One region of the Pseudoalteromonas sp. NZS11_1 genome, then DNA from elsewhere that is predicted to be linked to it. Evidence: predicted binding sites of a transcription regulator. Region 1 holds the regulator's gene; the other holds the start of a gene.
The links. Region 1 encodes NrdR, which represses ribonucleotide reductase genes. Its sites were predicted from a motif close to AAACACNANATNTNGTGTTT; they were not measured.
Positions count from the first base shown of each region.

Region 2: a site for NrdR is predicted at 3,143-3,162, ahead of nrdA (class 1a ribonucleoside-diphosphate reductase subunit alpha). Genes of this name have one in related genera too.

Region 1 is NZ_JADYXK010000026.1:34,779-50,177, reverse strand. Features, by position in the region: gene nusB (transcription antitermination factor NusB) at 1-89, opposite strand, end outside; gene ribH (6,7-dimethyl-8-ribityllumazine synthase) at 105-569, opposite strand; gene ribBA (bifunctional 3,4-dihydroxy-2-butanone-4-phosphate synthase/GTP cyclohydrolase II) at 670-1,782, opposite strand; gene I6F44_RS16090 (riboflavin synthase) at 1,812-2,465, opposite strand; gene ribD (bifunctional diaminohydroxyphosphoribosylaminopyrimidine deaminase/5-amino-6-(5-phosphoribosylamino)uracil reductase RibD) at 2,492-3,616, opposite strand; gene nrdR (transcriptional regulator NrdR) at 3,783-4,232, opposite strand; gene glyA (serine hydroxymethyltransferase) at 4,337-5,593, opposite strand; gene thrC (threonine synthase) at 5,863-7,146, opposite strand; gene thrB (homoserine kinase) at 7,158-8,093, opposite strand; gene thrA (bifunctional aspartate kinase/homoserine dehydrogenase I) at 8,103-10,520, opposite strand; gene I6F44_RS16055 (response regulator) at 10,749-11,117, opposite strand; gene I6F44_RS16050 (sensor histidine kinase) at 11,484-13,253, shown strand; gene rdgC (recombination-associated protein RdgC) at 13,622-14,539, shown strand; gene I6F44_RS16040 (YgjV family protein) at 14,907-15,143, opposite strand.
Region 2 is NZ_JADYXK010000007.1:40,018-55,416, reverse strand. Features, by position in the region: gene nrdB (class Ia ribonucleoside-diphosphate reductase subunit beta) at 1-675, opposite strand, end outside; gene nrdA (class 1a ribonucleoside-diphosphate reductase subunit alpha) at 741-3,023, opposite strand; gene I6F44_RS07525 (HAD family hydrolase) at 3,432-4,112, opposite strand; gene ubiG (bifunctional 2-polyprenyl-6-hydroxyphenol methylase/3-demethylubiquinol 3-O-methyltransferase UbiG) at 4,112-4,822, opposite strand; gene gyrA (DNA topoisomerase (ATP-hydrolyzing) subunit A) at 4,999-7,698, shown strand; gene serC (3-phosphoserine/phosphohydroxythreonine transaminase) at 8,020-9,102, shown strand; gene aroA (3-phosphoshikimate 1-carboxyvinyltransferase) at 9,102-10,379, shown strand; gene cmk ((d)CMP kinase) at 10,486-11,196, shown strand; gene rpsA (30S ribosomal protein S1) at 11,292-12,959, shown strand; gene ihfB (integration host factor subunit beta) at 13,027-13,314, shown strand; gene I6F44_RS07485 (lipopolysaccharide assembly protein LapA domain-containing protein) at 13,336-13,617, shown strand; gene lapB (lipopolysaccharide assembly protein LapB) at 13,620-14,756, shown strand; gene pyrF (orotidine-5'-phosphate decarboxylase) at 15,108-15,399, shown strand, end outside.

The sequences.
Region 1 (15,399 bases):
ATATCGGCAATTAAATTGCCACTTATTTGCCAAGAATAAACGGCTTGGAGTGCTAAGATACGTGCTTTACGTCTTGCTGCTGGTTTCACAAAAATTCCTTAAACTTAAATTTTATCTAACACATTAACCATTTCAAGCGCGCCTAAAGCAGCTTCGCCGCCTTTATTGCCCATTTTGGTGCCAGCACGCTCAATTGCTTGTTCAATGCTTTCTGTGGTTAATACGCCAAATGCAACCGGGATATCATACTCAAGTGATACTTGCGCAAGACCTTTGTTTGATTCGCCAGCAACTAGGTCAAAGTGTGGTGTACCACCTCTGATCACTACGCCTAATGCGATGATTGCATCATACTCTTTTTTTGCCGCAACGCGTTTAGCCGCTAAAGGTAATTCTACCGCGCCTGGTACATAAATAACGGTAATGTCGTCATCAGATACGCCACCAGTGCGTTTTAGCTCATCAACAGCACCTGCAAGGAGGCTGCTACCGATAAAGTCATTAAAACGAGAAATGACAATGGCAAACTTTTTGCCAGGAGCGTACTTACTACCTTCAATAATTTTCATTTGATAACCCTAAAAATAAGTTCAAGCGGTTGCGATTGCGCAAAAATTGCTGCGCATCATACCATAAAAATAAAATAATAGCCTAGTTTAAGCGTGATGCTTATTGTGGCTCAACATAATCAACAACTTCTAAATGAAAGCCCGAAAGTGCATGGTACTTTTTAGGGCGACTCATTAATCGCATTTGTTTAATTCCAAGATCTGCAAGTATTTGCGAACCTACGCCAACAGTACGAGAGGTACCTTTGAATTTACGTGGCGTAACGCTTTCGCCAGCATCAGCTGCTGCAAATGCTTTCACAGTTGCCTCTAACTCTTCAGTGCTTTCTTGCTTACCTAAAATAACTAAAGCACCTTCATTTTTAGCGATATAAGCCATTGCTTCTGAAAGGCCCCAACTACGGTCAGCACTTCTATCTGAAAGTAGGATATCGTTAAAGGTACTTTGCAAATGTACACGTACATTTGTCGGTTCTTGCTCTTTTATATCGCCTTTAAGCAATACGTAATGTAATTGGCCGTCAATTGTGTCTTTGTAAGTAACTAAATCAAATTCACCGTGAATAGTTGGTAACTTACATTTTGCAACTTGCTCAATTGTTGTTTCATTTAAGTTACGGTATTCGATTAAATCAGCAATAGTACCAATTTTAATATCATGCTCTTTCGCAAAAACTTCTAAATCAGGGCGACGCGCCATGGTGCCATCGGCATTAAGTATTTCAACAATAACAGATGATGCTTCAAGCCCAGCTAAACGCGCTAAATCACAGCCAGCCTCAGTATGTCCTGCGCGAGTTAATACGCCGCCAGGTTGTGCCATAATTGGAAAAATATGACCAGGCTGAACAATATCACTTGGTACTGCGCCTTTAGCTATAGCCGCTTGCACTGTACGCGCTCTATCTGCTGCTGAAATACCTGTAGTAACACCCTTTGATGCTTCTATCGACATTGTAAAGTTAGTCGAAAATGCAGCACCATTATTTTTAACCATTAAAGGTAAATCAAGTTGCTCACAACGCTCTTGCGTCATAGTTAAACAAATTAAGCCACGGCCATGAGTGGCCATAAAATTAATAGCCTCTGCGCTAATATGCTCTGCGGCGATAATTAAATCACCTTCATTTTCTCTATCTTCATCATCCATTAAAATAACCATTTTACCGGCTTTAATGTCGTCTATGATTTCTTGTGCGCTGTGTAAATTCATAAATTTGCTCGTATAAGTTATCTGTTTCGTTATTTAATAAAACCCGCTTTAGCGAGTAAGCTCATCGAAATATCAGAGCCCGTTGGTTGCTCTGCACCTTTTATAAGGCGCTCTAAATAACGTGCAATTTGATCGACTTCTAAATTAACTTGAGTGCCTACTTTAAAGTGAGCAATTGTGGTTTGCTCACTCGTATGTGGGACAATTGTTAATTTGAATTTATTACCTTCTACAGCGTTTACTGTCAGGCTTATACCATCAATACATACCGAACCTTTGTACGGGATGTATTTCATTAAATTTTCTTCGGTTGTAAGCCAATATTCTGTTGCTCGAGCGTTTGCTGTAATGCTTGTAATAGTTGCTATGCCATCAACATGGCCAGATACTAAATGACCGCCTAAACGCGAAACAGGTTGCATGGCTTTTTCAAGATTCACCGTTTGCCCTAAAGCATAGTGAGCAAAACCGGTTAAACCAATCGTCTCGTTAGATAAATCAGCACTAAAACCGTCAATATGTTTATCAACTACGGTTAAGCAAACGCCATTGGTTGCAATGCTGTCGCCTAGCTTTACGTCTTCCATATCAAGGTCAGCACTTTGGATACGAATGGCTAAGTCGCCTTGTTTTTTTTGTAATAAAGCAATTTTGCCTGTGGCTTCTATTATCCCAGTAAACATAGCGCTACTCTTTTTATTAAGTGATTTTAATGAGTTTTTAACGCGGTGATACGTAAATCGTCACCAATGCGCGCACATTCATTAAATGTTAAATCAACGGTGTTTTGCATACTCGTCAATTCAGGAAAATTAACTAAACTTTTTGCATCATGGCCCATTAATTTAGGCGCCAAATAAAAAACAAACTCGTCAACTAAATCAAGCTCTGTCATTTTACCAGCAAGTGTTGCTCCGCTCTCAAGCCAAACATTATTAAACTGCAGTTGCCCAAGCTTTTCTAAAACAGCCTGTAAATCAACTTTGCCGTTACTTTCACTTACTTCAATATGCTTTACAAAATGCGGCCATTGCAGTGATTTATCAACCTTAGTCGTAAATATTATTACATCACTTTGGATTTTAAATAAAGCAAGGTTGGGCGTTAAACGATTCTGTGAATCAATTATAACACGCACGGGCTGGCGAAGCGGTAAATCGGTAGGTAGCGTGCAAGGCAACTCGCTTAGTCGCACATTAAGTTTAGCATCGTCTACTAACACGGTATCGGCACCGGTTAAAATAGCGCAGCTTTGCGCTCGATATAATTGTACGTCTTGGCGAGCAGCGGGACTTGTGATCCACTTACTTTGCCCATTTTTAAGCGCTGTTTTACCATCTATGCTTGCTGCCATTTTACAGGTCACATAAGGTAAGCCTTGTTCCATTCGCTTAAAAAAGCCAACGTTAAGTGCGCGAGATTGTGATTCAAGTAATCCATAAGCAACTTCAATACCGGCATCGCTCAGTATTTTAAGGCCTTTGCCTGCAACTTGTGGGTTTGTATCAACCATAGCGGCGATTACTTTTACAACGCCCGCCTTTTTTAAGCCTTCAGCACACGGTGGCGTACGCCCATAATGACTACACGGTTCAAGCGTTACATAAGCCGTTGCACCTTTTGCATTATTGCCAGCTATTGCCAGTGCATTTACTTCAGCATGACCTTGACCAGCTAATTGATGAAAACCCTCACCAATTATTTGATTATTTTTAACTAATACACAGCCAACATTAGGGTTAGGCGTGGTAGTAAAACGGCCTTTTTTGGCAAGCTCTATGGCGCGTGCCATATACATTTCATCATGTTCGGTAAAAGGAACTTGGTTCAGCATTTATTATACCAATTGCGTTAAATAAGTGGTCTATTATAGCGCTAAGAAAATAGCGCAATAACAAGGCGAAAATTATGACATATAGTTGTTCTATATAAATAATTTTTAACGCAGTGAGTGCGCTATTTAATGCGATAGAATGATCATGTTTTTAATAAAATTGGTATTACTCCCCTAAGCGGGCAATTTCTTCGCCAAATTCGCGTATATCTTCAAACGAGCGATAAACAGAGGCAAACCTTACGTACGCTACTTTATCGAGCTTTTTGAGGGCTTCCATAATGCATTCACCCACCAAATGGCTTGAAATTTCTCGCTCACCCGTTGCGCGTAGTTGCGATTTTATTATATTCACTACTTCGTCTACTTGCTCTGTGCTCACTGGGCGTTTTTCGAGTGCGCGATTTAAGCCATTTAATAATTTATCTTCGTTAAATGGTTCGCGGCTGCCGTCTTGTTTAATAACACGAGGCATAACCAGTTCAGCGCCTTCAAATGTAGTAAAGCGCTCGTGGCAGTCGTTACACTCACGACGCCTGCGAACTTGATGGCCTCCGCCAACAAGGCGTGAGTCAATAACTTTAGTATCTTTTGCGGTACAAAATGGACAATGCATAGCTCGGTACTTCCGTTTTAAAACAAAAAAGACCGCTAAATAGCGGTCTTTTATCTTAGCAAAAATTAGGGCTTATGTGCTCTAAATTACTGCCGCTTATGCAATTAAGCGTAAACAGGTAATTTTGCACAAATTGCTTTTACTTTTTCTTTAACTTGCGCCTGTACAGATTCATCAGTGATGTTATCTAGTACGTCACAAATCCAGCCAGCAAGCTCTTTTGATTCTACTTCAGTAAAACCACGGCGAGTAATTGCAGGAGAACCAATACGCAAACCAGATGTTACAAATGGTGAGCGTGGATCGTTCGGTACTGAGTTTTTATTAACTGTGATGTTAGCGTTGCCTAGGGCAGCATCTGCATCTTTACCAGTGATATCTTTATCGATTAAATCAAGTAAAAATAAGTGGTTTTCAGTTTTGTCAGAAACGATTTTGTAGCCGCGCTCTTGCATTACAGCAACCATTACTTTTGCGTTTTTAACAACTTGTGTTTGGTATACTTTAAACTCTGGTTGAAGTGCTTCTTTAAATGCCACTGCTTTTGCTGCAATAACATGACATAAAGGACCGCCTTGGCCACCAGGGAAAACAGCGCTGTTAAGCTTTTTGTAGATTGCTTCATCGCCACATGCAGAAATAATCAAACCACCACGAGGGCCTGCAAGTGTTTTATGCGTAGTTGTAGTTACAACGTGTGCATGAGGAACAGGGCTTGGGTAAACGCCTGCCGCAATTAAACCCGCAACGTGAGCCATGTCAACAAACAGATAAGCACCGATTTTGTCAGCAATTTCACGGAACTTAGCCCAATCAACAATACCTGAGTACGCTGAGAAACCACCAATAATCATTTTTGGTTTGTGCTCAAGTGCTAGTGCTTCAACTTGTGCGTAATCAATTTCGCCAGTTGCTTCATCTAGTCCGTATTGGATTGCATTGTAAAGCTTACCAGAGAAGCTTACGTGAGAACCGTGAGTTAAGTGACCACCATGAGCTAAGCTCATACCTAATACAGTATCGCCAGCGTCTAATAATGCTAGAAAAACAGCTGCATTAGCTTGCGAACCAGCATGTGGCTGTACGTTTGCGTAGTCAGAACCAAATAATTCGTTAGCACGGTCAATTGCTAATTGCTCAACAACATCTACATGCTCACAACCGCCATAATAACGTTTGCCTGGGTAACCTTCTGCGTATTTGTTTGTAAGCTGTGAACCCTGCGCTTCTAGTACGCGTGGGCTACAGTAGTTTTCTGAAGCGATTAGTTCGATATGCTCTTCTTGGCGAGCAGTTTCTTTGGTTATCGCGTCAAATAACTCTGGATCAAAATCCGAAATATTCATGCTACGTTCTAACATTGGGGTCTCCTAGGGCAACGTGTATGGTGTTTTTTAGAGGCTTTATTGTACGCTTTAAACGACTCTTTGCCTACGCTCTTAAGTTGAGGATATTTAAACAGGGATTGAAACTATTTCACAGCTCTTTTAAGATGATATTTTTTTATAAAGCCATAATAATTTTAAATGAATTATATTTACTACATTTAATTAGTAAATATAACTAAGTGTATTCATCCGTATAAAGTTATAAAAAAAGCGGCTCAAGCCGCTTTTCCTTTTAATTTAACTTAGCCTAATTTAGCGAGCATTTCGGTACGTAACGCGTCGTAATCGGCGTTCATATCGCTTGCTAGGCATGGTTTTGCTAGTGCATCAGCAAGTGGTTTTGGCATACCTAATTCAATATTTAGAATACCCTCTACGCTTTCTTTAAACTTAGCAGGATGAGCTGTCGCTAAAAAGATACCCGCTGCACCAGGTGCACGATTTTCAACAAGACCTTGGTAAGCAATAGCAGTATGAGGCTCTGCAACATAGCCAGTTTGTTGAATTTTTTTCATCACGGCTTGCGTGTCTTGCTCGTTTACGCTTGTTGAATAAAAATTATCGTAGCTAAACCAGTTATTATCTAACATTGTTTGTACACGCGGCCAATTGTTTGGCTTACTTACATCCATCGCATTTGAAAGCGACTCAAGCGTTGCGTTTGGCGTCCAGTTTTTATCAAGCATAAAGCGCGGCACAGTATCATTTTGATTTGTTGTTGCACTTAATTTGCCAACAGGTAAACCAATAACCGCACCAATCATTGCGGCGCACACATTACCAAAATTACCACTTGGCACTGATATATGCGCTGTTGCGCGCTTTTCTTTTGGTAGCAGTGCAATGGCTTCAAAGTAGTAACAAACCTGAGCAACTAAACGGCTAATATTAATTGAATTAGCTGAGTTAAGCCCAAGTGTTGATTTAACTTCTTCATCTAAAAAGGCATTTTTAACTAGCTCTTGGCAATCATCAAAGCTGCCCTCAACTGCATAACAATGAATATTGTTACCTAGCGTAGTAAATAGCTTTTGCTGAGCAAGTGAAATTTTGCCTTTAGGGTATAAAATAACAACATCGATATTTGGTTTATTGTAAAAAGCATGCGCTACAGCTGCACCGGTATCGCCCGATGTTGCTGTTAAAATAGTTACTTTCTCGTCTTTATTAAACTGCGTTAAACACTCTGCCATAAAGCGACCACCAAAGTCTTTAAACGCAAGTGTAGGACCATGAAACAGTTCTAAACAGTATGTGTTCTCTTCAACTTCCACCAGCTTTACTGGAAAGTTAAATGCATTTTTAACCATTTGTGCCACGGTATCGCTTGGTAACTCATCACCAATTAGGTGAGATAATATTTTGCCGCTGCGCGTAACAAAGTCCATATCAAGCAATGCATCAACATCGGACAGTGGGGCTAGTGATTCTGGGAAAAACACACCTTGGTTACGACCCAAACCTGTTTTTACGGCTTCAACGAACGACACTTTTTGTGAGCTATCTTTTAAATTATGTAATTGCATGACTAACTATCCTATAAAACTGTTAATTGACGCGTGCCGTCGTTATCTAATTTACAAATGTGGCAAAAGCCTTGCTCGTTAATGTAATTGGTTTCTAACCACTGCGCGCATTGCTGTGCAGCTTCAAGTGTTTTACACACACTAAATAAGGTTGGTCCTGCGCCCGAAATACTGACTATTTCAGCGCCCAGTGCTGGCAAGCTTGCTTTGGCTTCACTAAAACCTTTTATAAGCGGTGCGCGGTAATGTTCTGCTATTTCATCTTTCATTATGCTTAGCGCATCGTCAAAACGGCTAGTTAACAGTAAGCTACTAAATGCCGACAAACGCTGAGCAAACTCAACACTTGCATGCATGCTCAACTCTTTTGGTAAAACAGAACGCGCTTTTGCTGTATTTAGCGAAAAACCAGGAAATGCAGCTACGTAATACCAGTTTTCATCAACCGGCAGTGCAATCGATTTATCAGGAATTAAATCACCCGTTAGCTGCAAACCACCTAAATAACATGGCGTAATGTTGTCGTAATGACGACCGCCGCTTACCACAGCTTCAAAGTCAGCCATAAGCTCAATTAGCTCAACCTGGCTTAAATTAGTTTGTGCAAACTTATCAAGGGCAGCAAAGGTAGCCACTACCGAACACGCACTAGAGCCAAGCCCTGAGCCAATTGGTAAGTTCTTTTTAAGCTCGAGCTTTACGCTTGGCATAGTAGGCGCAACATGCGCTCTAAAATGCACTAAACACTGGTACGCTAAATTTTCATTAGCATCACTGGGTAACTTGTGAGCGTACTCGCCTGTGCAAATAAATTCGTCGCTTGGTGCTGCGCTTACAACGGCTACATCGCCTAATAAACTGCCATCAATTGGCGCAAGCGCTGCGCCAAGTGCATCAAAACCCACTGCAAAATTACCAATAGACGCCGGAGCATATACTTCAATCATAACGAGCTCCTAGCGCGATAACGTTTTTAAAATATCAGCAAATACACCCGCGGCTGTTACTTCCGAGCCGGCGCCATAACCACGAATTACAAACGGACGTGGCTGGTAGTATTGGCTTAAAATAGCCAGTGCGTTTTCACCATCACGAATGACACTAAGCGCATGCTTTGCATCTACCGCTTCAATACCTACTTTACAGTGGCCTTCTTTAATTGTGCCTACATAGCGAAGTACCCTACCCTCGCTCGCAGCGCTTTGAATGCGGTCATTAAAATCAGCATCTAAGCTTGGTAGTTTTGCCATAAACTCATCAACGCTATCACCTTGTGCAAAACCTGGTGGTAATACAGACTCAACTTCAATATCGCTTAGTTCTAATTTCATACCGGCTTCGCGAGCGATGATCAATAACTTACGTGCTACATCGGTACCCGATAAATCATCACGAGGATCTGGCTCAGTAAAGCCACTTTCTTTGGCTTTAATTGTTGCCTCAGAAAGTGATAAACCATCTTGAAGTGCGCCAAACATATACGAAAGTGAGCCTGATAAAATACCGCTAAACTCTAATAACTCATCACCGGCACCAAATAATGACTGTAAGTTGTCGATTACTGGTAAGCCTGCACCAACGTTCGTTTCGTACAAAAATTTACGATTATTCTTTTGCGTTGCTGCAATTAAATCTTGGTAATACGTGTATGAGCTTGTTGTTGCTTTTTTATTGGCAGCAACCACATGAAAACCTGCATTTAAAAAGTCTACATACTGCGCAGCAAGTGCATCCGACGACGTACAATCAACAAGCACAGGGTTTACTAAATGATTTTGCTTAACAAACTGCTCTACTAGTTTTAAATCAAACGCCTGCTCGGATGAGGCCAATTTTTGCTGCCAATCACCAAAAGCAATACCTTCACTATCAAGGTGTAATTGGCGAGAGTTAGCAACACCATACAAGTTAAGTTTAATATTACGTTTTTCCAGCCACGCTTGTTGGCGCTCAAGCTGATTAATAAGCTCTTGCCCTACTAAGCCACAACCTAGTAAAAACACATCAATTGACGGCACATGCGTGAAAAAGTTTTCATGACATATTTTTACGGCGTCGTTACAAAGTTCGCCATCAATTACTGCTGAAATAGCACTTTCTGTAGAATCCTGTGCAATTGCCACAATATTTACTTGCGCTTGTGCAAGCGATGCAAAAAACTTAGCCGCTAAGCCACGGTGCGCGCGCATGTTATCGCCCACTAAAGTAACAATGGCTAAATTGCGCTGCACTTGTACAGGCTCAATAAGCCCTGCTTGTAATTCAAGCTCAAATGCAGTTTGTAGCGCATCAAGTGCAAGTGCTAGGTCTGTTTCGTGTACACAAAAGCTAATGCTGAATTCGCATGATGACTGCGTGATCAATACAATTGATACGTTATCGTGAGCAAGCGCGTTAAATACCTTAGACGCCATACCTACTTTGCCTTTCATGCCTGGCCCTGAGACAGTTAGCATTGCAAGGTCTTGTAGGCTCGAAAGCGCTTTTACTGGCTCATCTGATGAATAATCGTTACCAATTAATGAGCCTTGTGCGTCTGGGTTATGCGTATTTTTAATTTCGCACGGCACGCCTGCTTTAGCACACGGTAAAATTGTTTTAGGGTGAAGTACTTTTGCACCAAAGTAAGAAAGCTCCATCGCTTCTTTATAAGATAAAAAATCTACTTTAGTCGCTTTTTTAATATAACGAGGATCAGCACTGTATACACCATCAACGTCAGTCCAAATTTGGCAAATCTCAGCTTCTAAACATGCCGCAGCAATGGCTGCTGAGTAGTCTGAGCCATTACGGCCAAGCGTTGTAAGTTCACCTTTGTCATTACTCGCTGTAAAACCAGGCATGATATAGATAGTTGCAGGGCTTTCTTTAAGCACAGCTTGAAAGCGCGCTTTACTTGTTACTAAATCAGCCTCGGCGTCGATATAACCGCCAGTTGAAGCGATACAGCTTGTTGCTTCTAAGTATCTTGCATCGTGCGAGTTCAATAAAGCCTGCATTAAAGAAACACTAACGCGCTCTCCAAAGCTAATTACAAATGCGCGAACTTGATCAGGGCAACATTGTATAAGTGATACGCCATCTAGTTTATTTTTAAGCTCGCCTAAGTTTGGCCAACTTGTAACTACTACACCACTTTTTTCAACGTCAGCTTTCAAACCTTCACAGCGGCTAACTAATGCTTGCCATTGCTGCGAAAAGTCAGAGCCTTGTTCTGCAGCACTTGCAAGTGCAACTAGCGAATCGGTCATTCCACCTGGAGCAGAAAGTACCAAAAGCATTTCATCTTTTAATTGTGCTTTAACTAGCTGAGCTACCTGTTGTAAGCATGCATAGTCGGCAAGCGAAGACCCACCAAATTTTAAAACTCGCATTGTTTATGTTCCTCATCCCATAAAACGAAAAAAGGCCTGTGTTCTAAGTGAACACAGGCCTTTAAATTTGTTGCACCGACCTATGCCACTATCCAGTAAGAATGATGGTTGTAATAATAATGGTCAGTACGCGATTAATTGTTTTCATATGTTAAGACTGCCTTAACAAAGGCTATGCTGTCAACCCTAAATTAAAAGATAAAACAGCCTTTTTTAACATGAAAAAACCTAATGAATGCCAAATTTATGCAATATTTCGTTTAAGTTAGATTTATTGATAGGTTTATCGATAAAGTCTATTGCGCCAAGTTGTGCGACTCGTTGCTTCATTTTCTCTTGTATATCGGCAGAAATAACTAAAACAAAGCACTCTATTTTTTCTATTTTTATAGTCTCGAGTACTTGTATACCATCAACTTCGGGCATGGTGAGATCTAAGCACAATAAATCAAAGCTTTGTGCTCGTAAAAGTTCTAGAGCGTGCGCTCCATTTGTAGCTTGTTGTATTTGAGCGTCTATACATTCATTTAAACACCGCACGACTTGTTTACGGGCAACTGCAGAATCGTCACAGACTAATATCGAAAATTTCATCATGTTTACTACTACACAACCATCAAAGTTATTAAAAGGTTATTAAAATAATGCCTTCCATTGCATTTTAGACACTTTAACACGCCTCCAAGCACTCAGCGCATTAATAATTTAATACAATGATAAATATAGAATAAATCCGTTTAAGATATAATTAGCCAAAGCAAATACTAATTAAGCCTACAATACATAACAGATAACGAATTTATTAATTTATACCTTGGTTTAAATACTTTTATACTACACGCTCACTTTTTGGATTTATCTTATTAAATTTTAACTTTTTTATTTATTTTTAGAGGTTTATTGACTAACTTTTAAATTACTATCGTAACGTTACAAAAATAATAAAGGATGAACAAGTCACTCATGTTACAAAAAAGTCTTTCTAAGAAGCTACTGACTAGCGTTTTATCCGTCTATTTTTTGCTTACCTTTGTAGTGACCTGTGGACAAGTGCTTGCTGAATACGTCAATACTAAAGACTATATTCGCGATGAACTTAGTACCTTACAAAAAACCTTTAGTCGCAGCTTAACACGTGCAATTTGGGAGCTTAATACCAAGCAAACAATTACAACAGCAGAAGGTTTACTCGCCATTCCCATGATTGAAGGGATTATTGTTCGAGACGACAGCGGCGAAATTATTTCACAGCTAGGGCGCTCTCTTGATATACACAAGCTATATAACCAACAGTTAGTACAAGAAGAGGTTATTTTAGAAGACGCAAAATCGGGTTTATTTGGTTATACCTTTCCACTTATTTTTGAATTTTCAGGCCGTGCTACTCAAGTTGGTGACGTTACCTTATTCTCAAGTCGAGAAGTTGTTTTTAGCCGCATTATGGTATCAATCTACTTTTTGATTGGTAATGCGATGATTAAAACCACCTTTTTGATCATCTTATTTTTAATGGCATTTAGAAAACTTCTTACAGACCCTTTAGCAGAACTCACTGAGCAACTAGAAAATTTAGAGCTAGACGAGCTAGAAGGTCAACATATAGAAATAGAAACAGAAGAACATAATGAACTAAAAGTGATGGAGCAGTCATTTAACAAACTAATAGATAAAGTGGTTCAGTATAGAAAAGAGCTTGAACACACCCAAAAAGAACTCATTATAAGTAACGAAAAGCTTGATCAACACAACATACAACTTGAACAAGACGTAGCCCGTAAAACATCCAACTTAAGCCAAGCAATGATGGATTTACAGCAGCAAAAATACGAACTCGAAAAGCAAAAAATTGTCCTCACCGAAGAAGTAGACTTACGCCGCAGCACAGAGCTAGAGTTAATTACAAAGCAAACTGAATCTCAGCGCTATATAGAAGAGTTAAGCCTTGCACAGGAACGTTTACTAGGCACAGAAAAAATGGCTGCGCTAGGCGGACTTGTAGCAGGTATTACACACGATATAAACACCCCTATAGGGATAGGTGTAACGGCAATATCATTTTTACAAGAACGCTTAAATAAACTCGAAAATGCTTATACCGAAAAAACACTTTCGCCAAAAGCACTAGAAGAGTTCATTAACGAGGCAAAGCAAAGCACAAGCTTACTAACCACTAACTTAGATAGAGCTTCGGAGCTTATTGCTAGCTTTAAACAAATAGCGGTCGATCAAGCCAGTGAAGCAGTAAGAACCATTAACTTTAAAGATTACACTAACGAAGTAATACGCTCACTGCACCCAAAACTAAAAAAGACATCCCATACTATAAAATTAGAATGTCCTGATGATTTAGTTTTAAATCTACCTGCAGGGGCTATAAGCCAAATTTTTACTAACCTAATTATGAACTCACTTATTCATGGCTTTGAAGGTAAAAGCAACGGTGTAATGGATATTAAAATAAGCGCTGATGACACTAACTTAACTATTGATTACAAAGATGACGGTAACGGTGTTACCAACGAGCAATTAAAAAAATTATTTGACCCATTTTTTACTACCAAACGCGATGAAGGTGGTAGCGGATTAGGCACCCATATAATGCTTAATTTGGTCAAGCAAACCCTTAGTGGCTCTATTGATGCAACGAGTGAACCGGGCAAAGGTCTGCGTTACTATATTCAATTTCCGAAGAACATGGCTAAGCCACTGCCTATTTTTGATAAATATGAATAAATAAAAGTATATGCATTAAATTATTAGGGCGTGTTGATCTTTGGTGGTTGAATTTGCAGCAACGTGTTTGGTTTTTAGGCAAGACAGAGCCTATGTAGTGTGGTTATTCCCCATAAATAGGCGATAACGCAGCATTAATACCAAACATGCGCTGCCCTTTGGGTTCTTTCTAGGGACGATTAACTCTTTGTTGCTCGGTTTTTACTTAGCCCACTAGGTTACAAACCTCGCGCCGCGATTTAATCGCCCCTAGATTGAACAAATTTCAATCCATAAAGTTCAACACGCCCTAGTAACAAATCAGTCATTTCGAGATACTGTTTTTATTGCTATTATTGTACAAATTTTTCAAATGGATCAATTCCCCTATGTGGTTTAGTAACCTTATTTGTTACCGCTTTAAGCAAGACGTTTCATATACTCAAGAAGACTTTGATAAATCATTAGAGCAAGATTTATTTCGCCCATGTACTGGTCAAGAGCTTGCAACATTTGGTTGGACAAAAGCGTTTGGAAAACATGGCGATACGCTATCGCATTTTTCTCAAAAAAGTATTCTAGTTTGCGCTAAACGCGAAGAAAAAGTACTCCCTGCTTCTGTTATTAATGAACTAGTTGCTGAGAAAATTGATCTGATAGAAGCTGAAGAAAACCGCCCAGTTAAAAAGAAAGAAAAAGACGAATTAAAAGAAAACATTCTTCATACTCTTCTACCTCAAGCATTTAAAAAGTCGAGCTTACAATTTGCCTTTATTGACCAAGAAAACGGTTGGGTTGTTGTAAATAGTGGCAGCTTTAATAAAGCAGAAGAGCTACTAGCACTACTTCGTAAATCGTTAGGAACGCTTCCGGTTGTACCTGCGTTTGCTAACTACGACCTAGATGTATTTTTAACTGATTGGTTAACTAACTTTAGTACACCAGAAGGTTTTGCTATTGGCTCAGATGCTGAACTTGAAGAAGCAGACGACAGCGGCGCACAAGTAAAACTTAAAGGTCATGATCTATCGTGTGATGAAGTTAAATCGCATTTAGAAAGTGGTAAACGCGTAACTAAACTTGCACTTGATTGGCAAGAGCGTCTTAAGTTTATGCTGCAAAACGATGGCTCTATCAAACGTTTAAGCTACTCTGAAACTCTAAAAGAAGAAAACGCAGATATTCCTAAAGAAGATATGGCTTTAAAACTTGATGCTGACTTTATTTTAGCTTCTGAAGAAATAAAGCAATTACTTGAAGAACTAACTGCAGGTTTAGGTGACGTTGAAGATTTAGAAAAAGCGTAAATACCATAGTGCCTACCTGCATAAATATTTAAGCAATTTAATGAATTAAATAGCATATGTAAGCAGGTTGGTATAACAGATAAAAATCCGATAGCAGTTTACTGCTATCGGATTTTTTTATGAAATTTAGAAGCGCTTATTTATATATTTATTAACCGCGAACAGAATTTAGCTAACGATCGACGTATTAAAACCTAAGGTAATCATCTTTTAAGTAGGAGATTACAGCATGGTTCAAAGGTTCATCAAGGTAAGTTATGTAGAGTGATATGAGATTATCTATATACGCTTCAAGCTAGACTGCACAAAAACTGAAGTTTTTGATTTCAATTAAAACCATTAACTTACTTTGTGCAGATAACTTATTTTAGCTTTTAGCGTCTTCAACTTTAGGTTGGCGATATATTTTTATAATGTGGTATAAATTTACAAGCGACAATAAGCCGTTGGTAAAAATAACAGGCACTGCGCCAATGGCAACACCGTATGCAGTAAATACAATACAACCAAACATGTTGTACCAACGTAGTTTTACTACATCTGTCATTGTTAACGATGCAACTAATAAAGCTGATGCAATATAACCTAAATATTCCCAACTCAATTGTTCTCTCCTAGCCTTTAGGTTAGCATTACATGTACTGCTATCTTATGGCACTTGTAAGTATTGCAAAGTTACAACAAAATAAAAAAGCTAACCTGCTTAAAAAACCTGAAAAAGTTTGCCGGAAAATACCAGCAAATTCTTAAATCATTACACGGGAAATGAAGGTAAAATAATACTCTTAGCAAAGCTAATAATATTAGTAGCAAGTTAGCGTAAATTCTTAGTGTCTTAATGCTATCGTCATTAAGATGTA
Region 2 (15,399 bases), on a different contig from region 1:
CATCAATTCGCGCTCAGCAAATGCAAACGAACATGCAAAACTTACGTAAAAGCGAATCGCTTCAAGAATATTTACCGACATCATTGCAAGGTAAAGTTTCTTTTTAAGCTCAAACAAATTCACGATAACGGTTTTACCATTAATCTCGTGTTTGCCTTCACCGTATAAGTTGTAAAGCGATACAGAGTTGATTAAGTCGTCGTAGTATTTAGTTACGGCATCAGCACGTTCGCTAATTTTATCGTTGCTAACAATGTCATCAAAAATAAGTTCAGGTGCTTGTGTTACGTTACGGATAATATGCGTGTATGAGCGGCTGTGAATTGTTTCACTAAATGCCCACGTTTCTATCCATGTTTCAAGCTCTGGTAGCGATACAATAGGAAGTAGGGCAACGTTTGGCGAGCGACCTTGCACACTATCAAGTAGAGTTTGGTATTTTAGGTTACTTAAAAATATATGCTTTTCGTGATCGGGTAACGCTTGAAAGTCTAAACGGTCTTTACTTACATCTACTTCCTCAGGACGCCAAAAGAAAGACAGTTGCTTCTCGATTAATTTTTCAAAAATTGGGTATTTTTGTTGGTCGTAACGAGATACGTTTACAGTTTGGCCAAAAAACATTGGCTCTTGCATTTGGTTATTATGGTTTCGGCTAAAAGTAGTATAAGACATGTTTATCACTCAAAAAACTATCAGAAAAAGCGGGCTTAATGCCCGCTTAAAATAAAAATCAGCAGTTATATTTTACACGCGCCGCCTTCACAATCATCATCTTCCACTTCTGGAGTATCTTCTTGCATATCTGAGGCACCATCACGAGTATTGTGGTAGTACAAGGTTTTAACACCTAGTTTGTACGCGCTTAATAAGTCTTTTAATAAGACTTGCATAGGTACTTTACCGCCTTCGAACTTGTTTGGATCATAATTTGTATTTGCAGAAATGGTTTGGTCTACAAATTTTTGCATTATACCAACAAGCTGCAAGTAACCATCGTTTGATGGAATGTCCCACAGTAGCTCGTATTGATCTTTTAAACGCTCATACTCAGGAACAACTTGCTTTAAAATACCGTCTTTACTTGCTTTAACGCTAATATGTCCACGTGGTGGCTCAATACCATTTGTTGCATTAGAGATTTGCGACGATGTTTCTGATGGCATTAACGCACTTAGTGTTGAGTTACGCATACCGTGCTCTTTAATATTTGCACGCAGTGTATCCCAATCAAGATGAAGTGGCTCATCACAAATTTTATCTAAATCACGTTTGTACGTATCTGTTGGCATAATGCCTTGTGAATACGTTGTTTCGTTAAACTTAGGACAGGCACCACGCTCTTTAGCAAGCTCGTTTGATGCTTTCATCAAGTAGTATTGAATCGCTTCAAATGTTTTATGAGTCAGTGCATTTGCGCTGCCATCTGAATAACGCTTACCGTTTTTAGCTAGGTAGTATGCGTAGTTAATCACGCCTATACCAAGTGTACGACGACCCATAGTTGCATTTTTAGCAGCTGGTACTGGGTAGTCTTGGAAATCAAGTAAGTTATCAAGTGCGCGTACTGCAAGTTCAGCTAGCTCTTCAAGCTCATCAAGTGATTCTATTGCACCTAAGTTAAACGCAGACAGTGTACAAAGGGCAATTTCGCCTTCTTCGTCATTTACGTTATTAAGTGGCTTAGTTGGCAATGCAATTTCTAAACATAAGTTAGATTGGCGAATAGGCGCAACTTTAGCAATGAACGGGCTATGTGTATTACAGTGATCCACATTTTGTAAATAAATACGACCTGTACTTGCACGCTCTTGCGCAAACATAGAGAAAAGCTCAATCGCTTTAATGCGTTTTTTACGAATCGATTCGTCTTGTTCGTATTTTACGTAAAGCGCGTCAAACTCAGCTTGGTCTTCAAAAAATGCATCGTAAAGACCAGGCACATCTGATGGGCTAAATAACGTAATGTAGTCGTCTTTAATTAAACGAGAGTACATTAGTTTATTAAACTGTACGCCGTAATCTAGGTGACGAACGCGGTTGTCGTCTACACCACGGTTATTTTTAAGTACAAGTAGGTTTTCTACTTCTAGGTGCCAAAGCGGGTAGAACAATGTTGCAGCGCCGCCACGTACACCACCTTGCGAACAACTTTTAACAGCTGTTTGAAAGTGCTTATAAAAAGGAATACAACCTGTGTGGTACGCTTCGCCGTTACGAATATGGCTACCTAGCGCACGAATTCGACCAGCATTAATACCAATACCTGCGCGTTGTGAAACGTATTTAACAATAGCTGACGACGTTGCATTGATTGAATCAAGGCTATCGCCACATTCAATTAATACACACGAGCTAAACTGGCGAGTAGGTGTACGTACACCCGACATAATTGGCGTTGGTAGAGATATTTTAAATAACGATACTGCGTCGTAAAAGCGCTTAATGTAAGAAACGCGTGTTTCACGTGGGTAGTCAGAGAATAAGCTCGCTGCTACTAAAATATATAAAAACTGTGCACTTTCGTAGATTTCACCCGATACACGGTTTTGAACGAGATACTTACCTTCAAGCTGTTTTACAGCCGCGTAGCTAAAGTTAAGATCGCGAGAATGATCAAGATATGCATCAAGCTCGTCTAATTCTTGCTCTGTGTAATCTACTAATAAGTGAGCATCGTAGCGTTTATCGCCAACCATTTTTGTTACGTGGTCAAATAAACGTGGTGGCTCAAATTGACCATACGCTTTTTTACGTAAATGGAATACAGCTAAACGTGCCGCTAAGTATTGATAATCAGGCGATTCTTTCGAAATCTGATCCGCTGCTGCTTTAATGATGGTTTCGTGAATGTCTTTAGTACGAATACCGTCGTAAAACTGAATGTGCGATTTTAATTCAACTTGCGAAACCGAAACGTTGCTTAAACCTTCGGCGGCCCATTCAATAACGCGATGGATCTTATCCAGATCAAGAGGCTCTTTGCGCCCGTCACGTTTGCTTACAGATAACTGTTGGTTCATTTGCCTGTATTCCTTGGGAATTATGTATTTTGACCAATGCTTTATGCCTCGCCGAAGCAAGGTACATAATCATTTATTATAGGTTTCACCGTATTGGCGAATTTAATTGAATAACATTTGGCCACAATATCTGGTGTTGTTCAATTTAGAGATCACAAGATAGTGTGGTCTGAGTTGTTTTGCAAGGGACATAATTGCCCCTGTTTGTGGATAACTTTGGGATAACGCATTTGTGTTAGTAGACACTCACCTTCGAACAATCATTTAAGTTGAAATATGCAAAAATCAACTAATGATCTGCTAAATTTACTCATTTTAAAAATAAATTTTGACTGCTTTTTTTATCAGCAAGCTTTGTGTGAAAACTAACACAATCACAATATATAGTGTTTAATAATTAACATAGCACTATATATGGTTAAAACCATCAATTGGGCTTTGCCAGTTAAAATTGGCTTCCCAACCTATCGCTTCATCTTTACTTGGGATGTAACCCCAAAGTGCCGTTGCGGTATGCATACCTGCCGCTTTGCCTGCTTGTATGTCACGTTGTGCATCACCAATGTATAAACAACGGCTTGGTTCTACCTGCATAAGCTTTGCACAATGTAGCAGTGGTAAAGGTGATGGCTTAGCTTCAGCTAATGTGTCGCCACTTATTACTACACTGGCATTTTTTAATGCGGGAATAGCTGCCACTAAAGGATCGGTTAAAAACCCTGGTTTATTAGTCATGATCCCCCATTTGATCTTTTTCTGATCAAGGGCGATAAGTAACGATTCAACTCCGCTGAAGCAACGTGTGTGATTTGCTATGTTTGTGGCGTACTCGTCAACTAATTGCTTTATAAGCTCGCTTTGGGGTTGTTTAGCCCATAATTCTTTAAAACCAGCCTCTAATAATGCGCCTGCGCCGTTAGATGCCGCAGGACGGTATATATTACTACTAACAGGTTCTATTTTATTGCTAATAAGGACTGCGTTTAAAGCGGCACCTAAATCATCAGCTGTGTCGAGTAGGGTGCCGTCTAAATCAAATAAAAATGCATCGTACTCAATAAGGGGTAGGGGGGCTTGAGAGTTAGCCATTAAGCTAACTTCTCAAAATAAAGTATGTAATTTACGCTAACGTCACTATTGAGCGTATATTGCTTTGATAGTGGGTTATAAGAAAGCCCTGTACTTGCACGAACTTTTAAACCGGCTTGCTCTGCCCATGCAATAAGCTGTGCAGGCTTTATAAACTTTTTATGGTCGTGTGTACCTTCAGGCACCATTTTTAAGAGTTTTTCAGCGCCAACAATCGCGTATAAATATGCTTTAGGTGTTTTGTTCAGGGTTGAAAAAAACACGTCCGCGCCTGGTTTGGCAAGTGCAGCTACAGCATGAATGATAGATGCTGGGTCGGGAACGTGCTCAAGCATTTCCATACACGTTATTACATCAAAGCGCTCAGGGTACTGTGTTGCAAACTCTTCTGCAGGCACTTTTATATAATCTACATTTACGCCAGTTTCTAAACTGTGCAACTTAGCAACGGTTAGAGGCTCTTGGCCCATATCGATGCCAGTTACTTTTGCACCCATACGCGCCATGCTTTGGCTTAAAATACCGCCGCCACAGCCAACGTCGAGTGTTTCTTTATCGAATAAGCCTTGCGTTTTGTTTGCTATAAAGTCTAAACGTAACGGGTTAATTTCGTGAAGAGGTTTGAATTCTCCGTCTAGGTCCCACCAACGCTCAGCGATGGCTTCAAATTTTGCTATTTCTGCGTGATCTACATTTTGATGTTCGGTCATAAAATACTTCCTCGTCAATCTGAGGCCATTATATAGGGCTAAATTGATAAATCGCAAAGTTTTGCGCCTGTAAATTAAAATTAATTGTGATAGCATGGCTGTTAGAAATAATAACAATACTCTTAATACCCAATACCGGGTTGTTGAGAGCTGATACTGAAGGAATGTGATATCAAATGACTGATCTCGCCAATGAAATTCTGCCAGTCAATATTGAAGACGAGTTAAAAAACTCCTACTTAGATTACGCAATGAGCGTAATAGTAGGACGTGCATTACCAGACGTACGTGACGGCTTAAAACCTGTTCATCGCCGCGTTTTGTTTGCAATGAACGAGCTTAGTAATGACTGGAACAAGCCTTACAAAAAATCGGCCCGTGTGGTCGGTGACGTAATCGGTAAATACCATCCACACGGCGACAGTGCAGTTTATGACACGATAGTTCGTATGGCTCAGCCATTCTCACTACGTTATATGCTTGTAGATGGCCAAGGTAACTTCGGTTCGGTTGATGGTGATTCAGCAGCGGCAATGCGTTATACAGAAGTACGTATGGCAAAAATGTCGCATGAGTTATTAGCCGATCTTGAAAAAGAAACGGTTGATTTCGTTCCTAACTACGACGGCACTGAGTTCATCCCTGACGTGTTACCTACGAAAGTCCCTAATTTATTAGTGAATGGTTCGTCGGGTATTGCAGTAGGTATGGCTACAAATATACCACCACATAACTTAACTGAAGTTGTGAACGGTTGTTTGGCACTTATTCAAAATCCTGATTTAACTATTTTAGAGTTAATGGATTATATTCCTGGTCCTGATTTCCCAACGGCTGCAATTATCAACGGTAAAAAAGGCATTGAACAAGCCTATTTAACTGGCCGTGGTAAAGTGTACATGCGTGCACGCGCCGACGTCGAAACCGATGAAAAAACAGGCCGTGAAACAATCATCGTTCACGAAATTCCTTATCAAGTTAATAAAGCCCGTTTAATTGAAAAAATTGCAGAGCTTGTTAAAGATAAGAAAATTGAAGGTATTAGTGCACTACGTGATGAATCAGATAAAGACGGTATGCGTATCGTTATTGAAATTAAACGTGGTGACGTAGGCGAAGTTATTTTAAATAACTTGTATTCACAAACTCAGTTACAAACTGTGTTTGGTATGAATATGGTTGCATTAATTAACAACCAACCTAAGTGTTTTAATCTAAAAGAAATGCTTGAAGAGTTTATTATTCACCGCCGTGAAGTAGTAACTCGTCGTACCGTGTTTGATTTACGCAAAGCGCGTGACCGTGCTCATACGCTTGAAGGTTTAGCAATTGCGCTTGCAAACATTGACCCAATTATCGAGCTTATTCGTAAATCACCTACACCTGCTGAAGCTAAAGTTGCTTTAACTGCACGTCCGTGGGAATTAGGTCATGTACAAGGTATGCTTGAAAAAGCAGGCGAAGATAATGTAGCCCGTCCAGATTGGCTTGCTGATGATTTAGGTATTCGCGACGGTCAATACTATATTTCTGAGCAACAAGCTCAAGCAATTCTAGATTTGCGTTTACACAAGCTTACTGGTCTTGAACACGAAAAAATCTTAACTGAATATCAAGCGTTATTAGAGTTAATTGCTGAGCTACTTTATATTTTGGCAACACCTGAGCGTTTAATGGAAGTTATTCGTGACGAACTAGTTGAAATTAAAGCGCAGTATGGCGACGAACGTCGTACTGAGATTAATGCAGCGGCTCACGATATCAGCCTTGAAGACTTAATTACTGAAGAAAACGTTGTTGTAACGCTTTCTCACGAAGGGTATGTGAAGTATCAGGCATTGTCTGATTACGAAGCACAACGTCGTGGTGGTAAAGGTAAGTCAGCAACGAAGATGAAAGATGAAGATTTCATTGAACGTCTGTTAGTTGCAAATACACACGATACTATTTTATGTTTCTCTACGGCCGGTCGTTTATATTGGCTTAAAGTGTATCAGTTACCACTAGCAAGTCGTGCAGCGCGCGGTAAGCCAATTGTTAACTTGTTACCACTTGAAGCTGATGAACGTATAACTGCTATATTGCCGGTACGCGAGTACGCAGAAGATAAATATATCTTTATGGCAACTGCATTCGGTACAGTTAAGAAAACACCATTAACGGCTTACAGTCGTCAACGTGCAAGCGGTATTATTGCTGTTAACTTAAATGATGGCGATAGCTTGATTGGTGTTGATATTACCGATGGTAGCAACGAAATTATGTTGTTCACTGATGCAGGTAAAGTTGTACGCTTCAAAGAAGCTGAAGAAACAACAGTTGTTGATGAAAACGGCAACCCAGTATTAGACGAAGAAGGTAACCCTGAGATTCGCTTCAAAGGTGTTCGCCCAATGGGTCGTACTGCTACAGGTGTTCGTGGTATTAAAATGCCAGACGAGCAACGCGTAGTATCGTTAATTGTACCAAAAACTGACGGTGCCATTCTAACGGTAACTGAAAATGGTTACGGTAAGCGTACACAACTTGAAGATTACCCATCTAAGAGCCGCGCAACACAAGGTGTTGTATCAATTAAGGTGAGTGAACGTAACGGTGCTGTTGTTGGTGCTGTGCAAGTTGATGACAACGATGAAATAATGATTATTTCGAATCGTGGTACCTTAGTACGAACTCGCGTTAATGAAGTTTCAACGGTTGGACGTAACACACAAGGTGTTATTTTGATCAGAACTATTGACGGAGAGCAAGTAGTTGGTTTACAACGTATAGAAGAGATTGAAGTTACAGAAAGTGACTTAATTGGTATTGAAGACGTTGAAACAGTAGATACGGTTATTGATGAAGTAGCGGATGATAATCCTCCTTCAGAATAATTGATATTGAAAAAGCGGCCTTGGCCGCTTTTTTTAATGTTGTTGAAAAAAATTAATAGGGTGTGAAATTATACTCATACCAATTCGCTTAATTAAGAGATCTATTTTGAGGGTGGAAAAACGTGTTGATAGCTAGGCAAAAAATTCACTATTTAGTTGTTCTAAATGAGAATTTTTTAACGCAAGTAGCGACACGTTTAGCCCCGCAAAATGATTAAGTATTATTGCGGATTGGTATTATTCATTAAATTTTAAAGGTTTAGCGGATTGGTATTAAATGTTCATGCTTAGTAGTTAAATTACTGGAATGAGGCAAAGGTAATGAGTAAATATAATTTTTGTGCGGGGCCAGCTATGCTTCCGCAAGCGGTTATGAAAAAAGCGCAAAAAGAGTTTCTAGATTGGCAAGACCTAGGTGTGTCTGTGATGGAGATTAGCCATCGCAGTAAAGAGTTTTTAGCGCTTACAGCTAAATGTGAAGCTAGCCTTCGTCGCCTAATGAATATTAGTGATGAATTTGAAGTGCTGTTTATGCATGGTGGTGGTCGTGGCCAGTTTAGTGCTGTGCCATTAAACTTACACCAAGAAGGCAAAACAGCGTTTTATTGTGAGAATGGCGTTTGGTCGAAAAGCGCCAGAGATGAAGCGAATAAGTTTACTCAAACGTCTTTTACGGATGTCCGTAATGATGCTGATGGTGAGTTTTCAATTAAAGACGTTGCTGACTGGGAATTACCAGAAGACGCTGCGTACATACACTATTGCCCTAATGAAACTGTCGATGGCTTAGAGATTTTTGATGTACCAAGCCACCCAACAGCTCCGATTATTGCTGATATGTCTTCAACTATTTTATCGCGTGAGATAGACGTTAATAAATTTGATTTGATTTACGCTGGTGCGCAAAAAAATATCGGTCCATCGGGCATATCAATTGTTATTGTTCGTAAAACATTACTTGAGCGCGAAGGTTTGCCAAAGCCCGGTATTTTAGATTACGCACTTGAAGCAAAGCAGGGCAGTATGTTTAATACCCCACCTACCTTTGCTTGGTATTTAGCGGCTGAAGTATTTGAATGGCTTGAAAGCAATGGTGGGGTAAAAGCCATGGAAGCACAAAATATTGCTAAAGCAAATTTACTGTATGATTTTATCGATAACTCAGATTTTTATTCCAATATAGTCGCTAAACATTGCCGCTCACGCATGAATGTTCCATTTTGGTTAAACGATGAAAGCTTAAATAGCAAATTTGTTGCTCAATCAAGCGAGGCCGGTTTACTTGCACTTGAAGGTCACCGAATTGTGGGCGGTATGCGCGCAAGTATTTATAACGCTATGCCTCTTGAAGGTGTTCAAGCACTTGTAGATTTTATGGCTGCATTTGCAAAGGAGCACAGCTAATGGAGCAGCTCCGTTTAGAACCTATTTCTAAAGTAAATGGCACGGTAACCCTACCAGGTTCAAAGAGTCTATCGAACAGAATTTTATTATTAGCAGCACTGGCAAACGGTACCACCGTTGTAGAGAACTTACTTGATAGTGACGATATACGCCATATGCTGGGTGCTTTAAAGTTATTGGGTGTAAATGTAACTTTAAATGATGAACACACTGTAGCGACCGTAGAGGGAGTTGGTGGTGTGTTTAAAACCCCGAACGAACCATTGTTTTTAGGTAATGCGGGTACTGCTTACAGACCTTTAACGGCTGTACTTGCTGCCGTTGCTGGTGAGTATGAGCTAATAGGCGAGCCACGTATGGAAGAGCGTCCGATAGGGCACTTAGTTGATGCTCTACAAGCGCTTGGTGGTGATGTTACTTATACAAAACACAAAGACTATCCACCACTTAAAATTGTAGGTGGTCAAATAAAAGGTGGTGAGGTTGAAATTGACGGTAGTATTTCAAGTCAATTTTTAACGGCTCTATTAATGGCAGCGCCATTATTTAGCGGTGATACAACGATAACGATTAAAGGTACTTTAGTATCTAAACCTTATATTGATATTACGCTTGATGTAATGGCACGTTTTGGTGTTAATGTTGAACACAGTGATTATGCAACTTTTAAAGTTAAAGGTGGTCAACAGTATCAATCACTCGAACGAATTATGGTTGAAGGCGATGCATCTTCTGCTTCTTACTTTGTTGCTGCGGCTGCAATTGCTGGCGGCGAGATTGAAATTAAAGGCGTGGGTGCTAAATCAGTTCAAGGTGATATAGGCTTTGCTAAAGTAATGGAGCAAGTAGGCGCGAAAATCGATTGGTATGATGAGCGTTTAGTTGTTCGCAAAGGCGAATTAAAAGGCGTAGATATTGACGCTAATGCAATTCCTGATGCTGCTATGACCCTTGCAACTGTTGCTCTTTTCGCTAAAGGCCCAACTGCCATTCGTAACATTTATAACTGGCGAGTAAAAGAAACAGACCGTTTATATGCGATGGCAACTGAGCTTAGAAAAGTAGGTGCAGAAGTGGTAGAAGGGCCTGACTTTATAGAAATTACACCGCCTAAACACTTCAACGATGTAGCAATAGACACTTACGACGATCACCGTATAGCCATGTGTTTTGCAATGGTTGCCGTTGGTGGAAAGCCAATAACGATTAATGATCCAAAGTGTACCTATAAAACATTTCCTACATTTTTCAATGTTTTAGCGTCAGTCAGTGAATAAGCTAATTAGAAGTAATTACAAAAGTTACACACTAATAGCAGATATATTTTAATAACTGACGTATAATGTCGCGGTTTATTTAGGTGTGCATTGCAGGAGGTTTTAAATGCAGGCGTTATTAATGCCCGTGATCACCGTTGATGGCCCAAGTGGTTCAGGTAAAGGAACTGTTTGTCGCTTGTTAGCCGACAAGTTAGGGTGGGATGTATTAGATAGCGGTGCGATTTATCGCGTTTTATCTTTAGCTGCACTTCATCACCAAATTGCATTAGACAATGAAGAAGGGCTTGTCCCTCTTGCTGCAAATTTAGATGTGCAGTTTTTGGTAGATAGCCAAACTAATGCAGGAAAAGTTATTTTAGAAGGCGAAGATGTAACTACTACTATTCGTAATGAAGAAGTAGGCGCTGCAGCATCAAAAGTTGCAGCATTACCTCGCGTTCGTGAAGCGTTATTACGTCGCCAGCGTGCATTTCGCACTGAAAACGGCTTAATTGCCGATGGCCGTGATATGGGCACTGTGGTTTTTCAAGATGCGCCGTTAAAAATATATTTAACAGCAAGTGCAGAAGAGCGTGCTCGTAGACGCTTTGTTGAGTTGAATACGCGCGGTCTTGATGTTACACTAAGTGGTCTATTACAGGACATTCAAGCTCGTGACGAGCGCGATATGAATCGTGCCGTTGCTCCGCTTGTACCTGCAGATGATGCTATTGAGCTTGATACTAGCGAGCTCAATGCACAGCAAGTGTTTGATAAGGTAATAACTTTATTGGATATTGCAATCTCTGAAGGTAAGCTTCCTAAACGAAGCTAAACACATTTTATGCGCCAGCAGGATGCCAGTGCTATTTTAACAACCCCATGCAGCATGGTTGCTTATTGGTATTAATATATGAGACGTATATTCGTATGTCAGAAAATTTTGCGCAGTTATTTGAAGAAAGCTTAAAGGGTTTTGAAGCAGAGCAAGGCTCTATCGTTAAAGGTACAGTAATCTCTATCGAGAATAACATTGTACTTGTAGATGCTGGTCTTAAATCAGAAAGTGCTATCCCTGCAGAGCAGTTCAAAAATGCTGCTGGTGAACTTGAAGTTGCTGTAGGCGACGAAGTAGATGTTGCACTAGATGCAATTGAAGACGGTTTCGGTGAAACTATTCTTTCTCGTGAGAAAGCTAAGCGTCACGAAGCATGGATCCGTCTTGAGAAAGCATGTGAAGAGCAAGAGACTGTTACTGGTGTTATCAACGGTAAAGTTAAAGGCGGTTTCACAGTTGAAGTTGATTCAATCCGTGCTTTCCTACCTGGTTCACTTGTTGATGTTCGTCCAGTACGTGACACAACTCACCTTGAAGGCAAAGAGCTTGAATTTAAAGTAATCAAGCTTGACCAAAAACGTAACAACGTTGTTGTTTCACGTCGTGCAGTTATCGAATCTGAAAACTCACAAGAACGTGAAGAGCTTCTTGCTAACCTTGTTGAAGGCCAAGAAGTTAAAGGTATCGTTAAGAACCTTACTGACTACGGTGCATTCGTTGACCTTGGTGGTGTTGATGGTCTACTACACATTACTGATATGGCTTGGAAGCGTGTTAAGCACCCTTCAGAAATCGTTAATGTTGGCGACGAAATCGCAGTTAAAGTTCTAAAATTCGACAAAGATAAAACTCGTGTATCTCTAGGCCTTAAACAGCTTGGTGAAGATCCATGGGCAGCTATCGCTGGTCGTTACCCAGAAGGTTCTAAACTTTCTGGTCGTGTTACTAACCTTACAGATTACGGCTGTTTCGTGGAAATCGAAGAAGGCGTTGAAGGTTTAGTACACGTTTCTGAAATGGATTGGACTAACAAAAACATCCATCCTTCAAAAGTTGTTAGCTTAGGCGACACTGTTGAAGTTATGGTTTTAGAAATTGACGAAGAACGTCGTCGTATTTCTCTTGGTCTTAAGCAATGTATTGCTAATCCTTGGCAGGAATTTGCTCGTCTACAAAACAAAGGCGATCAAGTTACTGGTAAGATCAAATCAATCACTGACTTCGGTATCTTTATCGGTCTTGACGGTGGTATTGACGGTCTTGTACACCTTTCAGACATTTCTTGGAATACACCTGGCGAAGAAGCTGTACGTGAATTCAAGAAAGGCGACGAAATCACTGCTATCGTATTGCAAGTTGACCCAGAGCGTGAACGTATCTCTCTAGGTGTTAAGCAAATCGAAGCTGACCCATTCAATAACTACCTTGATGCAAACAAAAAAGGTGCTATTGTTAAAGGTAAAGTGACTGAAGTTGATGCGAAAGGCGCAACTGTTGAACTTATCGAAGGCGTTGAAGGTTACATCCGTGTAGCTGATATCGCTCAAGAACGCGTTGAAGATGCAACTACTGTTGTTTCTGTAGGCGACGAGATTGAAGTTAAATACGTTGGTGTTGATCGTAAGAACCGCACTTTAAGCTTATCTGTAAAAGCTCTTTTCGAAGCAGAAGAGAAAGAAGTACTAGAGAAGCTTAAGAAAGAAGAGCCAGTGTTTGAAAACGCAATGGCAGCTGCTTTCGCAAATGCACAAAAAGACTAATATATAATTAGTTTTTAGTTGGAAGGGCATTTTTTGCCCTTCCTATATCTCTTTTTAAGGAAACGCTATGACTAAGTCAGAACTGATAGAAACACTTGCGGAACAACACGCACACGTTCCAGTGAAAGATGTTGAGAATGCTGTAAAAGAAATTCTTGAACAAATGGCCGGCTCATTATCTACTTCAGATCGTATTGAGATCAGAGGTTTTGGTAGTTTCTCTTTGCATTTCCGCGCTCCTCGCACAGGTCGTAATCCTAAGACTGGCGATACAGTTGAGCTTGAAGGAAAGCATGTACCTCATTTTAAACCAGGCAAAGAATTGCGCGACCGCGTAAATGAAAGCATTGCCTAGTTAACTTAGTGGAGTAGTTACTTGTTCAAGGTATTAAAAATTATTCTGGTTGCGCTATGCCTCATCAGTGCATTTGTATTAGGGTCACAAAACCCACAGTTAGTACAAATAAATTATATTATAGCCAGTAATACACTACCTTTAGCTGTAATAATAAGTATTTGCTTTTTATTAGGTGTTTTAGTGGGTTGTTTTATTAGCTTTAAATTGTTTTCACAATTAAAGTGGCAAAACTACCGCTTAAAAAAGCAATTAGCGCCTGAAAAAGATAAAAAAAAGCTTGCCGCGAATAAAGACACCTAACTATGATTGAGCTTTTGTTTTTACTATTACCTGTTGCCGCCGGTTACGGCTGGATTATGGGTAAAAACAGTGCTAAAAACCAAGCTCATCAACTAAATCGTCAGATCACTTCTGAATACAGCAAAGGCTTAAAGTTTCTACTCGACAGAGAAGAAGACCAAGGCTTAGAGCACTTGATTAATTTGCTTGAAGTTTCAGCTGACTCTGTTGAACACTATTCTACACTTGCCACCATGTTTCGCCGTAGAGGTGAATTAGACCGCGCAATTAAAATTCATGAACTTCTATTAAAACACCCAGGCTTAAATGAACAACAAGCTGCAACTAGCCGTTTAGAACTTGCCGAAGATTATATAATGGCTGGTCTACTAGATAGTGCAGAAGAGCACTTAGTTTGGTTAGTTAAGGCTGGCCATGTAGAAGCGCTAGACCCTATTATTACTTTATATTCGCAAACCCGTGAATGGGAAAAAGGCATCAACATGTTTGAAGCCCACAGCGAACTATTTTCAAAAGAACAACAATTTAAAGCGATTGCTAATTTTTATTGTGAATCAGCTTTAAGTGATAACACACCCCAACTAATGAGAAAAGCGATTAGCTTAAATTATAAAGCCGTACGTCCGCTTTACGAGTTAGGATTAGTTGCTTACGCGAAAGAAGATTACGTTAAAGCTATTTATTACTGGCGTGAGCTTGTATCACAATTCACTTTGTTTGCGCCGTTGTTTATTGATGAGCTAGCTCACAGCTATAAACAATTAAATTTAACGCATCAATTTCATGAATTAGTCAGTGACTTGTTAGAAAAGGGCGGTGTATTAATTAAAATAAAACATTGCCAAGCATTGCTTGAGCAAGGACACACTAAACAAGCCTTTGAATTTCTAACTGATAGCTTAAAACGTCAACCTACTATTCGTGGTTTCAGTTTTTTACTGCAATTAATGGGTGACCAAAATAAAAATACTAAAGAAGTACTTAATGAAATTGATAAGCTTGTAACCTCTTATATTGCTACAAAACCTGATTTCCAATGTCAGCATTGCGGTTTTACAAGCTACACAATATATTGGAATTGCCCTTCTTGTAAGCATTGGGAAACCATTGTTCCAAGTCGAGGCTTAGACGGATTTTAATAACCCCTTAAATAATATCGGATTTAACTATGATAATTTTAGCAAATTAAACTGAGAGTTTACTGGGTTGGAATTTTTTGATGTTGTGTCTATATAAATTTCTCTACACCTTCTCTCAAATTACCAGCTAGCACTATTGCATTAAATCTACTTATACAATTACTTTATATCAATTCGCTTAATTAAGTGGTCTGTTTTGAGGTAAGAAAATCGTGTCGATAACAAGGCAAAAAATTTCGTAATATTATTGTTCTATATAAGAAATTTTTAACGCAGTTAGCGTCAGATTTGGTCCTCAAATTGATTAAGTATTATTGCGGATTGGTATTATAGCCATACATTAGGATAGTCATGTCTTTCGAACACTCAAAAAAAATTCTTATAGCATTAGATTACGATGATCAAGAGGTTGCTTTAAACTTTGTTAAACAACTTTCTCCTGATACATGTCGCCTTAAAGTAGGCAAAGAGATGTTTACTTATTTTGGACCTGCATTTGTTAAAGAGTTAATTGATTTAGGTTTTGATGTTTTTCTAGATTTAAAATTTCATGACATCCCTAATACAGTAGCTAAAGCTGTTACTGCAGCTGCGAAAATGGGTGTGTGGATGGTAAACGTTCATGCTTCTGGTGGTTTTGAAA